3 regions of the Vogesella amnigena genome follow, and region 2 is predicted to be linked to each of the others. Evidence: riboswitches for the same ligand, from Rfam matches in the RefSeq annotation. Region 2 holds a riboswitch; each other region holds the start of a gene.
What was found. A riboswitch is a leader RNA that binds a small molecule or an ion and turns the genes downstream of it on or off. The one in region 2 is predicted to bind glycine.
Positions count from the first base shown of each region.

Region 1: it holds a riboswitch for glycine, as region 2 does, so the genes downstream of both, gcvT (glycine cleavage system aminomethyltransferase GcvT) here and glyA (serine hydroxymethyltransferase) in region 2, are expected to answer to the same signal.
Region 3: it holds a riboswitch for glycine, as region 2 does, so the genes downstream of both, glyA (serine hydroxymethyltransferase) here and glyA (serine hydroxymethyltransferase) in region 2, are expected to answer to the same signal.

Region 1 is NZ_JBHRYH010000043.1:32,551-37,489, forward strand. It holds gene gcvP (aminomethyl-transferring glycine dehydrogenase) at 1-1,290, opposite strand, end outside; gene gcvH (glycine cleavage system protein GcvH) at 1,485-1,871, opposite strand; gene gcvT (glycine cleavage system aminomethyltransferase GcvT) at 1,953-3,041, opposite strand; glycine riboswitch at 3,076-3,170, opposite strand; glycine riboswitch at 3,180-3,270, opposite strand; gene gluQRS (tRNA glutamyl-Q(34) synthetase GluQRS) at 3,390-4,286, opposite strand; gene fdxA (ferredoxin FdxA) at 4,350-4,673, shown strand; gene cheD (chemoreceptor glutamine deamidase CheD) at 4,854-4,939, opposite strand, start outside.
Region 2 is NZ_JBHRYH010000015.1:7,786-12,724, reverse strand. It holds gene mmuM (homocysteine S-methyltransferase) at 1-163, opposite strand, end outside; gene ACFOKJ_RS06945 (methyl-accepting chemotaxis protein) at 226-2,094, opposite strand; glycine riboswitch at 2,521-2,620, shown strand; glycine riboswitch at 2,622-2,717, shown strand; gene glyA (serine hydroxymethyltransferase) at 2,859-4,112, shown strand; gene ACFOKJ_RS06935 (L-serine ammonia-lyase) at 4,234-4,939, shown strand, end outside.
Region 3 is NZ_JBHRYH010000042.1:44,693-49,631, forward strand. It holds gene ACFOKJ_RS13635 (DEAD/DEAH box helicase) at 1-442, shown strand, start outside; gene ACFOKJ_RS13640 (L-serine ammonia-lyase) at 546-1,946, opposite strand; gene glyA (serine hydroxymethyltransferase) at 1,949-3,217, opposite strand; glycine riboswitch at 3,395-3,493, opposite strand; gene ACFOKJ_RS13650 (EAL domain-containing protein) at 3,746-4,939, opposite strand, start outside.

The DNA.
Region 1 (4,939 bases), on a different contig from region 2:
CAGGTCGGCTTCGGTAGCGGCTTCGTGGAAGGCCACGCCCAGCACGCCGTTACCGGCATCGCGCAGGTTGATGCCGGCTGCCAGTGCAGCGGCGTAAACGTTGGCCGCATTGGCGCCCAGCTCAACCTGTACGGTGTCGAAGAAGCGGTCGAATACCAGCTTGCCGCCGGCAGCCTTCACCGCGTGGGCGAAGATGGCAGCCATGCGGTGGATGCGCGCGGCGATGCGCTTCACGCCCTCGGCGCCGTGGTACACGGCGTACATGCCGGCGATGTTGGCCAGCAGCACTTGCGAGGTACAAATGTTGGAGTTGGCCTTTTCGCGACGGATGTGCTGCTCGCGGGTCTGCAGTGCCATGCGCAGCGCGGTCTTGCCCTTGGCATCCACCGATACGCCGATGATGCGGCCCGGGGCGGAGCGCTTCATGTCGTCCTTGAAGGCGAAGAAGGCGGCGTGCGGGCCGCCGAAGCCCATCGGCACGCCAAAGCGCTGGGTGTTGCCCACCGCTACGTCGGCGCCCATTTCGGCCGGCGACTTCAGTGCCACCAGCGCCATTACGTCGGCAGCAACCACGGCCAGCGCGCCCTTGGCCTTGGCCGCAGCGATGTACGGAGTCAGATCCAGCAGCTCGCCGGATTCGCCCGGGTACTGGAACAGCACGCCGAAGTATTCGCCGTTGCCGGCTTCTTCCGGGTGGCCCTGCACCAGCTCGAAGCCGAAGTATTCGGCACGGGTACGCATCACATCCAGAGTCTGCGGCAGCACGCGGCTGTCCACGAAGAACTGGTTGGATTTGGACTTGGACACACGGCGCGCCATGGCCATGGCTTCGGCGGCGGCGGTGGCTTCGTCCAGCAGCGAGGCGTTGGCAACTTCCAGACCGGTCAGGTCGATGATCATCTGCTGGAAGTTCAGCAGCGCTTCCAGGCGGCCCTGGGCGATTTCAGCCTGGTACGGGGTGTAGGCGGTGTACCAGCCCGGGTTTTCCAGCACGTTGCGCAGGATCACGCCCGGGGTCAGCACCGGGTAGTAACCCAGGCCGATGAAGGAGTTGTTCACCACGTTCTTGCTGGCTACGGCCTTGAGGTCGGCCAGGGCGTCGGCTTCGCGCTGCGCCGGCGGGATGTCCAGCGCGCGGTTGAAGCGGATGTTGGCCGGCACGGTCTGCGCTACCAGGTCTTCCAGCGAGGCAGCACCTACGTAGGCCAGCATCTCGGCCTTCTCGGCCTCGCACGGGCCAATGTGGCGTTCGATGAATTCTTGATGATTGAAGAGTTGCGAGAGCGACATGTCTTCGGTTCCGTCATTAAAGAACCAGGATCTTGGCCACGAAAACCACGAAATCACACGAACCCACCCTGACAGGTCGCATCGTACGGATGTGACTGCTAATTTATCGTTCGTGTCTTTTCGTGGTTTTCGTGGCGGAATCCTGATTCAAAAAAACAAAAGCCCCGCCATCGAGAGACGGCAGGGCAATTCGATCAGGCGCCGATTTCGGCTGCGTAGGCAGCGGCGTCGAGCAGCTTGTCCAGATCGGCGGCGTTGGCCGGCTTGATCTTGAAGAACCAGCCTGCGCCGTACGGCTCGCTGTTGGCGAGGTCCGGAGTTGCTTCCAGTTCGGCGTTCACTTCCAGCACTTCGCCGGCGATCGGCGCGTAGATATCGGAAGCGGCTTTTACCGATTCCACCACGCCAGCCTGCTCGCCATCACCCAGTGCGCTGCCAACTGCCGGCAGTTCCACGAACACGATGTCGCCCAGCAGCTCTTGTGCATGCTCGGTGATGCCCACGGTAACGGTACCGTCAGCTTCCAGACGCAGCCATTCGTGGCTGGATACGTATTTCAGTTCGGCGGGGATGTTGCTCATGTGATTCTCCTGATGCAGATAGTTTGGATCTTGATTGGGTAGTACCGGGGTGACGCTCTCGCCACGTCGTTATACACCAGCTTATTCAAAAACTTTCTTGCCGTTGCGCACGAACGGCATTTTCACCACGCGCACTTCGGTCAGGGTGCCACGCAGGTCCACCAGAGCGGTGGCGCCGGTAGCAGCCGGAACACGGGCGATGGCGATGGAATGCTTCAGGGTCGGCGAGAAGGTGCCGCTGGTGATGATGCCTTCACCCGCGCCCTCTACCACCACTTTCAGGCCTTCGCGCAGCACGCCGCGGCCTTCCAGCACCAGGCCAACCTGTTTCATGGCCACGCCGGCGGCTTTCTGGGCTTCCAGTGCCTTGCGGCCGATGAAGTCACGCTCTTCCGGGTTCCAGGCAATGGTCCAGCCCATGCCGGCTTCCAGCGGCGACACAGTTTCGTCCATGTCGTGGCCGTACAGGTTCATGCCGGCTTCCAGACGCAGGGTGTCGCGCGCGCCCAGGCCGATCGGCGCTACGCCGGCTGCCTGCAGCTGATTGAAGAAATTGATGGCCTCGGCAGCCGGAATCATGATTTCCAGGCCGTCTTCACCGGTGTAACCGGTGCGGGCCACGAACCACTCGCCGAACGGCAGGCCCTGGAATACTTTCAGACCCTGGATGGCTTCAGCCCAGTCCGGCTTCACGGCACAGACCTTGGCAATGGCTTGCGGGCCTTGTACCGCCAGCATGGCCAGGTCGCGGCGCACTTGCAGTTTCACGTCGAAACCGGCGGATTGCTTTTCCATCCATGCCAGGTCTTTTTCGGTAGTGCCGGCGTTGATCACCATGCGGTAGCCATTGGCTGCCAGGTACACGATCAGGTCGTCCACCACGCCGCCCTGCTCGTTGAGCATGCCGGAGTACAGGGCCTTGCCTTCGAAGCCCAGCTTGGACACGTCGTTGGCGATCAGCTTTTGCAGCCAGGCCTTGGCGTCGCTACCGCTGATGTCGACCACGGTCATGTGGGACACGTCGAACATGCCGGCGTCGTTACGCACAACTTCATGTTCTTTCAGCTGCGAGCCGTAATGGATGGGCATTTCCCAGCCGGCAAAGTCAACCATCTTTGCACCGGCAGCAATATGCGCGTCAAACAGTGGGGTACGTTTCGGGGCCGTCATTGGGCAAGTCCTCGGAGTGAGTTTTTCCGCTAGCTCACACCCCTCTGTCCATGCACCTGAGATTTTCCGGCATTGCGCCGTTAGCCCCTTCGGTGGGCGCGTTATGCGCCGCTCTCCAGATTCAGCAGGCCTTGCGGCCCGATTCTTGCAGTCCTTTTGCCTGAGCGATTGCGGGTGCACTTGCGCCTTCGGCGGCAGCCCTGCGGCTGCACTCTCCTGCGGAATGCGGCGATTATCGTCGCCCAAAGCCCGCTTGGCAAGTCGGGTTTTGCCCAGTTTTCAGACACTTGCGACAAGTCGCTTGCCGCAGCACGTGATAAATCGCTTTAGCGCCAAGCGTTTAGGCAGTTATTCGATCACTACCGGGCCTACCGGCACTGTGGACAATGACCAACTGCCGCGCGCCCACTGCCACAGTTCCGCCAGGCTCTGCACCTCCGGCGGTGCGACATGGCCCAGCCGCCGCAGTGCCAGCCGCAGCTCCTGTGCGGCCAACGCTGGGGAAATGGCAGGCGCCAGCGTCTGCTTGGAAAGCTTCTCGCCGGCGGCATTCACCATCAGCGGCAGGTGGCAATGGCTGACCATCGCGCTGCCCAGACACTGCCGCAGCCACAGCTGGCGCGGGGTGGACACCAGCAGGTCGGCGCCACGCACGATATCGCTGATGCCCTGCTCGATATCATCCACCACCACCGCCAGCTGGTAGGCCCAGAAGCCATCGGCACGCAGCAGCACGAAATCGCCGATGTCGCGTTGCAGCTGTTGCGCGTAATAGCCCTGCAGCCGGTCGTCGAAGCCCAGTTCGGCATCCGGCACCCGCAGCCGCCAGGCACGCGGGCTGCGCCCTGCAGCCACGCCGTGACGGCAGGTACCGGGGTAGACCATGCCATCCACGCCACGCCGCCCCTGTTCGCTGATTTCCTTGCGGGTGCAGGCACAGCCGTAGGCGTCGCCCTGGCGGACAAGCTGATCCAGCGCCGCGCGGTACAGGTGATGACGCTGGCTCTGGTACACCACCTCGCCGTCCCATTCAAAGCCGAAGGCTTCCAGCGTGCGCAGGATGTTGGCCGCAGCCCCCGGCATTTCACGTGGCGGGTCCAGGTCTTCCATGCGCAGCAGCCATTGCCCGCCCCGGCTGCGAGCTTCCAGGTAGCTGCCGACTGCCGTGGTCAGCGAGCCGGCGTGCAACAGACCGGTGGGGCTGGGCGCGAAGCGGCCACGATAGGTGGAATCAGAAGCAGACATATGCGGGCTGGCAAACAATAATCAGCAGAGGCGGCCACCACGGGCTGCGCTGGAGGGCGAAAAATGACGCACGTTGTAACCGAAGCCTGCATCAAATGCAAATACACCGACTGTGTGGAAGTGTGCCCGGTGGACTGCTTCCACGAAGGCCCCAACTTTCTGGTGATCGACCCGGACGAGTGCATCGATTGCACGCTGTGCGTGCCGGAGTGCCCGATCAACGCCATCACCACCGAGGAGGAGCTGCCGCCGGCCCAGCACGCCATGCTGGCACTGAATGCCGAGCTGTCCAGGGTATGGCCGGTAATCGTGGAGCAGAAGGAGCCGCTGCCGGACCATGAACACTGGGCCACGGTGACAGACAAGCTGCCGCTGCTGGAGCGCTAGCAGTAGCAGGTTGGCCGCAGATGCGGCCAACCCTGGCGACTGACAAACTACCCGCTTATGCGTAACCGGCCCCGGCAAAGCCGGGCCGCTCTAGCCAAGTGCTTGAGTCGGCAGCCTTCCTGTTGATAAAACAACACTCTTTTGCAGTGCAAAGGAACGTTGTCAACACTCTCGACTGGCTCAGATGAACAGGTCCACGTCGCCGCCGGCCTTGCTCTCGCTGTCGCGGTCGATGCGGCGGCGGTAGCTTTCCTCTTCCTGCACCA
Region 2 (4,939 bases):
AGTCGTAGTGCACATCGCGGATCAGCTGCGGCTGCTCGATCAGCACTCGCGCCGACCACAGCGCGTCGTTCAGGTCGCAACCACGGCGCTCCAGCTCGGAGGCCATGGCACCGTCCAGTACGATGGGGGTGGTGTTATCGAATACGGCAAAGGGATCCTGCACTTGCTGCTCCTTGCAATGAAAAACCCCGGCCTGGGCCGGGGCGGGAATGCGTGACGCGGGAATCAGAGCTTGAAGCGTGCAACCAGCGATTTCAGCTCATCGCCACGCTGTGCCAGCATGTTGATGGTGGCCAGTGCTTCCTGCAGGCTGATATCGGTCTGCTGCGCCATCACGTTCACACGTTCGGCACTGCGCGCCATCTCGTTGGTAGCCACGCCCTGCTCTGCCGTGGAGGAGGTGATTTCCCCCATGCGCGAGGAAATCTCTTCGGCATTGGTCTTGATCACTTCCACCTTGTCGGCGGCCTGGCGCGACAATGCTACACCAGATGCCACCTTCTCGTTGGTGGTGTCGGCGTGTTCGATGGCCTCGCCGGTACGGCGGATCACGGTATCGATCATCTCGGCAATCTGCACGGTGGCGGTAGCGGTACGCTCGGCCAGCTTGCGCACTTCGTCGGCCACCACGGCGAAACCGCGACCGGATTCGCCGGCACGCGCGGCCTCGATGGCGGCATTCAGCGCCAGCAGGTTGGTCTGGTCGGCGATGTCGCGAATCACGCCCACGATGCCCTTGATCTGCTCGGACTGGCCGGACAGGCTGCCCATCACGTTATGCAGCGATGCCACCGCATCCTGAATCGACTGTACTTCGCGCTCCACCTCGGCCATGGCGCGATGCGATTCCACCGAGTTGGTGCGCGACTGCGCCACCAGGCCTTCGGTTTCGCCCACGTGGTCGGCAATGTGGTTGATGCTGACGGTGATTTCCTCGATGGTGGCCGCGGTAGCGGACAGCTCGGTGGACTGCACGCGGGAATCCTGGCCGATCTTTTCCGCCACGCGGCTCAGCTCGCTGGCGTCGCGCGCCAGTGCGTCGGACTCCTCGCGCACGGTGATGAACATCTCGCGCAGCTTGGCAACAAACTGGTTGAAGTCATCGGCAATCTTGCCCACTTCATCCAGATTGCCCACCGGCAGGGTCTTGGTAAGGTCGCCATGGCCGCTGGCCACTTCCTTCATTGCCTTGTGCAGGGTGCCCAGGCCGGACAACATGCGCGCCACACCGACATACGCGAAGATACCAGCCAGGATCATGCCGGCCACGGCCAGACCTACCATCACCATCAGCAGCTGGCGTACCGGCGCCATGGCAGCCGCATGCGGCACGGCCACACCCAGCAGCCAGGTCGTATTCGGTACCGGGAACAGCGCCACCATCTGCTTGCTGCCATCCAGCTCGGCAAACTGGATCTGGCCATCCTTGTTCAGCGCGTTCAGGTCAAAGCCCGGAATCACGTCGCTGATCTTCTTCAGACCGGAATCCTTCTGCGGATGGGCAATCACGTCGCCAGCGGCAGTAATCAGGAAGGCGTAGCCATCGCCCGGCAGCTTGGCGGCAGTCACTTCCTCCACCACCCGTGCCAGGGTCACGTCACCACCGGCCACGGCCACCAGCTGACCGCCATCCTTGCGCGCCTGGGCAAAAGTGATGATCGGGCGCTTGGTAGCGGCATCGATATACGGCGGCGAAGCGATTGGGCCGTTGGCATCCTTGGCCGCCAGGAACCACGGACGGCCAGTCGGGTCGTAGCCCGGCGGCACCGGCGAACCGCCGGTGAACTGGGTCATGGTCTTGTCCGGCTGGCCAACATACATGTCATCGAACTTACCGGCCTGCTGTGCCTGGTCGAGAATGGGCTTGAGTTCACCGGTACCAAAGCGCGGCAGTACCGATGCCACGATGGTCTGGCGCACCTGCACCCACTCGGAGACAAAGCTCACCTTGTTGTCGGCCGCCATCTTGATCTGGCCTTCGATCTGGCTCTCCAGCGTGGAGCTCATCTTCCAGTAGGCCACGCTACAGAAGACGACGGCCAGGGCTGCGATGACCAGCAGCACAAACGCCATCAGTTTTGCGCGCAAAGACATGATTGGTTCTTCCCCTGTTTATTGAATTATGGAGTTGGGTTTTGCTACAAACGAGGGCTGGCCTCGTTCCTTTTATAGTCAGAAATCAATTTCGTGTACTTTTGCTTGCGCCACCGTGCACAAGCTAACGACATTTGATTTAAAACAATTTTACATTTTCGATATGTTAGGTTTAAGCCGGAAAAATTTCCACTAGAAGCTGAAGAAAGTTCCCGATGGCCGTTCCCGGCAAGATGCCAGCCTTGCTAGCCCGCTCGCTGTGCACCACTCAAGGAGCACGGCCGTGGATTCGGCAGCAAGCATTCCGCGGCAAGCCGATCAGCAATTGCTGCAACTGCACATCGAATACTGTCCGACATGCGTTGACAGCCCGCGCCGGCTTCTCTAGATTGCGCCAAGCCACGCGGCCAATTTCACAGGTTGGCCGCCACCAGTGCAGGAGAGACTGCCCGGGCCTTGCGCCTGGCGGCAGCGCCGAAGGGGAATCGCCCCAGAAACTCTCAGGCAAAAGAACTGCTCTGGTCAGGCACTCTGGAGAGTAGGCCCGCAGCCGCGCGGCCTCGCCGAAGGCAGCATGGCCAGTACACACTGCGCCGCAATCTCTCAGGCAAAGGGACAGAGGGGGCATCGTCCGGTGATACCGGGCGGACGCCCATCCATCTGTCTGCCACACCCAGCAGACCGTCTGCCCGTCACCGCCCGTTTTGCAAGGCGCGGTGCGGCCAACCTTTTGCCGCCAGCGCCGGTGACCAAGGAGATACCCAATGTTTACCCAGGACATGCAGATTGCCGGCTTCGACGACGCCCTGTGGGCCGCCATGCAGGCCGAAGACCAACGCCAGCAGGACCACATCGAGCTGATTGCCTCCGAAAACTACACCAGCCCGCGCGTGATGCAGGCGCAGGGCAGCCAGCTCACCAATAAATACGCCGAGGGCTACCCCGGCAAGCGCTACTACGGCGGCTGCGAGCACGTGGACGTGGTGGAGCAGCTGGCCATCGACCGTGCCAAACAGCTGTTCGGCGCCGACTACGCCAACGTGCAGCCGCACTCCGGCAGCCAGGCCAATGCCGCCGTGTACATGGCGCTGCTGGAGCCGCACGACACCGTGCTTGGCATGAGCCTGGCCCACGGCGGTCACCTCACCCACGGCGCCAAAGTCAACTTCTCCGGCAAGATCTATCACGCAGTGCAGTACGGTCTGAATCCGGAAACCGGCGAGATCGATTACGACGAAGTGCAGCGCATGGCCAATGAATATCAGCCGAAGATGATCGTGGCCGGCTTCTCCGCCTACTCGCTGATCGTGGACTGGAAGCGCATGCGCGAGATCGCCGACAGCATCGGCGCCTACCTGTTCGTGGACATGGCGCACGTGGCCGGTCTGGTGGCTGCCGGGCTGTACCCTAACCCGATTCCGCACGCCCACGTGGTGACCACCACCACCCACAAGACCCTGCGCGGCCCGCGTGGCGGCCTGATCCTGGCTGCGGCCAACCTGGAGCTGGAGAAGAAGCTGAATTCGGTGGTATTCCCCGGCATTCAGGGCGGCCCGCTGATGCACGTGATCGCCGCCAAGGCCGTAGCGTTCCAGGAGGCGCTGCAGCCGGAATTCGTCGACTACCAGAAGCAGGTACTGGCCAACGCCCGCGCCATGGTGGCGGTGTTCCAGGAGCGCGGTTACAGCATTGTGTCCGGCAAAACCGACGACCACCTGTTCCTGCTGAGCCTGATCGACAAGGGCCTTACCGGCAAGGCTGCCGACGCCGCGCTGGGCGCCGCTCACATCACCGTGAACAAGAACGCGGTGCCGAACGACCCGCAAAGCCCGTTCGTGACCAGCGGCATCCGCATCGGCACCCCGGCCATCACCAGCCGTGGCTTCAAGGAAACCGAGGCGCGCCAGGTGGCGCACTGGGTGTGCGACATCCTCGACGACATCGAGAATCCGGAAGTGAGCGCGCGTGTAAAACGCCAGGTAGCGGAGCTGTGCGCCGCCTATCCGGTCTATCGTTAAATAGTAGTGAACGTTGCGGCCAACCCTGGCCGCAACGTATTGTCCAATAACACGGGCTTACCGCCTGTAAACCGGGCGCCGCCAACCCACGGCGGCGCCGCAACCAGACAAGAGAAGCAGCATGGCTATCAGTGTTTTCGACCTGTTCAAGATCGGCATCGGCCCCTCCAGCTCCCACACCGTCGGCCCGATGCGCGCCGCGCGGCAGTTTGTTGCCCGCCTGGAAAAAGACGGCTTGCTGGCCGCCACCACGCGCGTGAAATCGGAAATGTTCGGTTCGCTGGGCGCCACCGGCAAGGGGCACGGCACCGATACCGCGGTGCTGCTGGGTCTGGCTGGCGAACAACCCGACTTGGTCGATACCGACGCCGTGCCGCAGATACTGGCCACCATCCGTACCGACAAGGCCATCAACCTGCTCGGCCAGCAGCTCATCGCCTTCAACGAAGCGGAAGACCTGCTGCTGTACAAGCGCAAGGCCCTGCCCTACCACCCCAACGGCATGATCTTCGAAGCCTTCGACGCTGCCGGCAACAGCCTGTCCAAGCGTGCCTACTACTCGGTAGGCGGCGGCTTCGTGGTGGACGAGGCAGCGATCGATGCCGGCTTTGTGCCGCCGGGCGTGACCGAACTGAAGCACCCGTTCAAGACCGGTGCCGAGCTGCTGGCGCTGTGTCAGCGCCACGGCAAGAGCATCAGCCAGATCATGCTGGAGAACGAGCTGGCCTGGCGCAGCGAGGGAGAGGTGCGCGCCGGTCTGCTGCAGATCTGGCAAGTGATGCAGGGCTGCGTGCAGCGCGGCTGCAGCCACGAAGGCATCCTGCCCG
Region 3 (4,939 bases), on a different contig from region 2:
CCTGGTGGCTACCGACGTGGCCGCTCGCGGCATCGACGTACCGGGCATCGGCCTGGTAGTGAACTACGATCTGCCGAAGCAGGCGGAAGACTACGTGCACCGTATCGGCCGTACCGGTCGTGCCGGCCGCAGCGGCGTGGCGATCACCATCGCCGAATCGCGCGAATTCCACCGCGTACGTCGTATCGAGCAATACCTGAAGCGCCAGCTGGCTGAAGCCGTGATCCAGGGCATGGAGCCGACCCGTCGTCCGCCGAAAGGCCGTCGTCCGCAAGGCGCCGGTGCTCGTGACGGCCAGCGTCGTGGTGGCTACGGCGACCGCAAGCCGGGTTCCGGCTACGCAGGCAACCGTGGTGGCAGCAGCTACGGCGATCGCCGCGGCAGCAGCGGTCCGCGTCAGGGTGGCCATGGCGGCGAACGCCGTGCCCCGCGCGCAGAATAAGCGTTAGCGAGCCATTCAAAAAAACCGCCCTGCCAGTAAAGGCAGGGCGGTTTTTCTATGCAGCAGCCCCAGGCTTGCGCTCAGGGTTGGCCGCAAGCGGGCATCAGCATTCCACGATATTCACCGGCACCTCAATCACATTGATCGCCAGGCCGCCACGCGCGGTTTCCTTGTACTTGCTGTTCATGTCGCGGCCGGTGTCGCGCATGGTCTTGATGACCCGGTCCAGCGACACAAAGTGCTGGCCATCGCCGCGCAGTGCCATGCGCACCGCGTTGATGGCCTTTACCGCCGCCATGGCGTTGCGCTCGATGCACGGCACCTGCACCAGGCCGCCCACCGGGTCGCAGGTCAGGCCCAGGTTATGCTCCATGCCGATCTCGGCGGCGTTTTCCACCTGCTCCGGCGTCGCGCCCATTACCTCGGCAAGGCCGCCGGCTGCCATCGAGCAGGCCGAACCGACTTCGCCCTGGCAACCGACTTCGGCACCGGAGATGGAGGCATTGAGTTTGAACAGGATGCCGATCGCGCCAGCGGTGAGCAGGAAGCGCACCACGCCATCCTCGTTGGCACCCGGCACAAAACGCGCGTAGTAGTGCAGCACGGCAGGGATGATGCCGGCAGCACCGTTGGTGGGCGCAGTGACAACTCGTCCGCCGCCGGCGTTTTCCTCGTTCACCGCCAGTGCGTACAGGTTTACCCAGTCCATTACCGTCAGCGGGTCGCGCAGGCTGGCTTCCGGGGCATTGGTGAGCTTGCGGTACAGGTCGGCAGCACGGCGTTTCACCTTCATGCCGCCAGGAAGAATGCCTTCCTGTGCGCAGCCGCGCTGTACGCAGTTCTGCATTACCTGCCAGATACGCAGCAGACCGGCACGCACTTCTTCCTCGCTACGCCAGGCCAGCTCGTTTTCCAGCATGATCTGGCTGATGCTCTTGCCTTCACGCTGACACAGCGCCAGCAGTTCGGCGCCGCTGCTGAACGGGTGGCGTAGCTCCTCGCTGCCCGGTGGGGTGAAGCCGGCATCGATTGCCGCCTCATCCACCACGAAGCCACCTCCCACCGAGTAGTAGGCGCGCTTGTCCAGCACTTCACCTTGATCGTTACGCGCCTCAAAGGTCATGCCGTTCGGGTGAAAGGGCAGTGTCTTGCGCTTGTGCAGCACCAGATGTTCACCCTCGGCAAAGGCGATTTCGTGGCTGCCAAGCAGCCGCAGCCGCTTGCTGTCACGAATCGCCGCCACCATGCCCGGCACCGCATCGGTATCCACTTCGTCCGGCAGCTCGCCCTGTAGCCCAAGCAGCACGGCAATGTCGGAGCCGTGGCCCTTGCCGGTGGCGCCCAGCGAGCCGAACAGCTCGCAGCGCACGCTGGCCACTGCCGGCAGCAGACCGTCTTTTTCCAGACGGGCGACAAACTGCCGCGCGGCACGCATCGGGCCGACGGTATGCGAGCTGGACGGGCCGATGCCGATCTTGAACAGATCAAACACGCTGAGGGCCATGATCAGCTCCCGCTGGTTTCACGGTATACCGGGAAGGCGGCACACAGCTCTGCAGCCTGGCGTTTTACACGCGCGCTCACTTCCGGGTTCTCGATGTCGTCGAGAATGTCACACACCCAGTGCGCCACCTGGCGCGCTTCGGTTTCCTTGAAGCCACGGCTGGTGATCGCCGGGGTGCCGATACGGATGCCGCTGGTCACGAACGGGCTTTGCGGATCGTTCGGCACCGCGTTCTTGTTCACGGTGATGTGGGCGGCGCCCAGCGCGGCGTCGGCCGCCTTGCCGGTAAGGCCCTTGTCGATCAGGCTCAGCAGGAACAGGTGGTCGTCGGTTTTGCCGGAGACGATGCTGTAGCCACGGTCCTGGAACACCTGCACCATGGCGCGGGCGTTGGCCAGCACCTGCTTCTGGTAATCAACGAATTCCGGCTGCAGCGCCTCCTGGAATGCCACCGCCTTGGCGGCAATCACGTGCATCAGCGGGCCGCCCTGGATGCCGGGGAATACCACCGAATTCAGCTTCTTCTCCAGCTCCGGGTTGGCCGCAGCGAGGATCAGGCCGCCACGCGGGCCGCGCAGGGTCTTGTGGGTGGTGGTGGTCACCACGTGGGCGTGCGGAATCGGGTTCGGGTACAGGCCGGCGGCTACCAGGCCAGCTACGTGGGCCATGTCCACGAACAGGTAGGCACCGATGCTGTCGGCGATTTCGCGCATGCGCTTCCAGTCCACGATCAGCGAGTAGGCGGAGAAGCCGGCCACGATCATCTTCGGCTGGTACTCATTGGCCATGCGCTGTACTTCGTCGTAATCGATCTCGCCGGTTTCCGGATTCAGGCCGTACTGCACCGCGTGGTAGATCTTGCCGGAGAAGTTGACCTTGGCGCCGTGGGTGAGGTGGCCGCCGTGGGCCAGGCTCATGCCGAGCACGGTGTCGTGCGGCTCCAGCAGCGCCATGTACACGGCGGCATTGGCCTGGCTGCCGGAGTGCGGCTGCACGTTGGCGTAGTCGGCGCCGAACAGCGCTTTGGCACGGTCGATGGCCAGTTGCTCCACCACGTCCACGTGTTCGCAGCCGCCGTAGTAGCGCTTGCCGGGGTAGCCCTCGGCGTACTTGTTGGTGAGCTGGCTGCCCTGGGCCTGCATCACGCGCGGACTGGTGTAGTTTTCGGAGGCAATCAGCTCGATGTGGTCCTGCTGGCGTTGGTCTTCGGCCTGCATGGCGGCCCACAGGGCGTCGTCGAAGCCGGCAATCTGCATATCACGGGTAAACATGGCGCTCTCCAGACAAAGGCTGCGGCCAACCTTGGCCGCAAGCCCGGTAAATGGGGGTGGGTGGTCGCTAGCGACCTTGCTTGCCCCCTCTGTCCGTGTGCCTGAGAGATTGGGTGCGCGTGTACGCACCGTGCTGCCTTCGGCGAGGCGCCATGCGGGCGCCTGCTCTCCAGAGAGCCTGGGCAGACAGTCCTTTTGCCTGAGAGTTTTCGGGGCGATTCCCCTTCGGCGCCGCCGCTGGTTTTGCAACCGGGCGATCTCTCCTGTCTGCCTGATGTGGCTGCGACCCAATCTAGAGAGCGGGTTGTCGGGCGTCAATGCCGCCGGTGGAGCGCCTGGCCATGGCGATGGCAGGGCGCCTGGCGGTGGGGATTGCGCCGGGAGGAAAATAGGTGGATTTGCGTCGCGGTCAAAATGAAAGCGGTCGCTTATGGCAATGCCGTCAGGGGCGGCCTTCGCATGTCGCTGTAAAAATAAATTGCTGATTTATATGGGAATTGATGTGTTTTTGCCACAGTCGGCCTGCGGTCAGCGCGTCTCGGCGTCGCGGTCCTGGTTCAGTGCATCTGTCAGCGGTTGGCAACCATGCGGAAAGTTTGTCTGCAATTCGCAGTCGCAGGTGAAGGGTTGCGGCCGCATGATGGCGTAGCCCTGGGCATAATCGATGCCCAGCAGGCCAACGGCCTGCATCAGCTGCGGCGTTTCGACGAACTCGGCGATGGTGCGCTTGCCCATCACGTGGCCGATGTGGTTGATGGCTGCCACCATGGCGTGATCGATGGGGTCGTCCAGCATGTCCTTGACGAAGCTGCCGTCGATCTTCAGGTAGTCCACCGGCAGGTGTTTCAGGTAGCTGAACGATGACATGCCGGAGCCGAAATCATCCAGCGAGAAACGGCAGCCCAGCTGCTGCAGCTCGGCAATAAAGCGCGTGGCATCGCTGAGATTGGCGATGGCGCTGGTTTCGGTGATCTCGAAACAGATGCTGTGCGGTGCAATGGCATGCTGGCGGAACTGCTCGCGCACGAAATCGAGAAAAGCATCGTCGCCGATGCTGTTGCCGGACAGGTTGATGGCGCAGGTGGCAATGGGGGCCCCCTTACGGCAATGCTGTCTGGCAGCCAGGGTGGCAAATGCCTGCTGCACCACCCAGCGGTCGATCAGCAGCATCAGGCCGTAACGCTCCGCCGCCGGGATGAAGCTGATCGGCGGTACCAGGCGGCCGAATTCATCGTGCAGCCGCAGCAGCAACTCGATATGGACGCCGCTGGACGCCTCTTCGTGCAGCGGCGCGATCTGCTGCATGTATAGACGGAAGCGGTTTTCCTCCAGTGCCAGGTGGATGCGCTGCACCCAGGCCATCTCGCCGTACTTCATCGATAGTTCCGAGTCGTCCGGATGGTAGACCTGCACCCGGTTGCGCCCCTTTTCCTTGGCCATGTAGCAGGCGACATCCGCAGCGCGCAGGGCTTCGGCCAGGGTGCTGAGTGGCCGGCTAAGATGCACCAGCCCGATGCTGATACTGGTATTGAACGGCCGGCCCTGCCAGACAAAGTGCAGATCCTGCACGGTTTGCCGCAACGCCTCGGCAATCTGGCCGGCATGAATGGCAGGGCAGTGCTCCAGCAGGATGCCGAATTCGTCGCCGCCCAGCCGGGCCAGGGTGTCCCCGTCACGCAACTGTTTTTGCAGCAGGGTGCAGATCTGGCGCAGCAGCTCGTC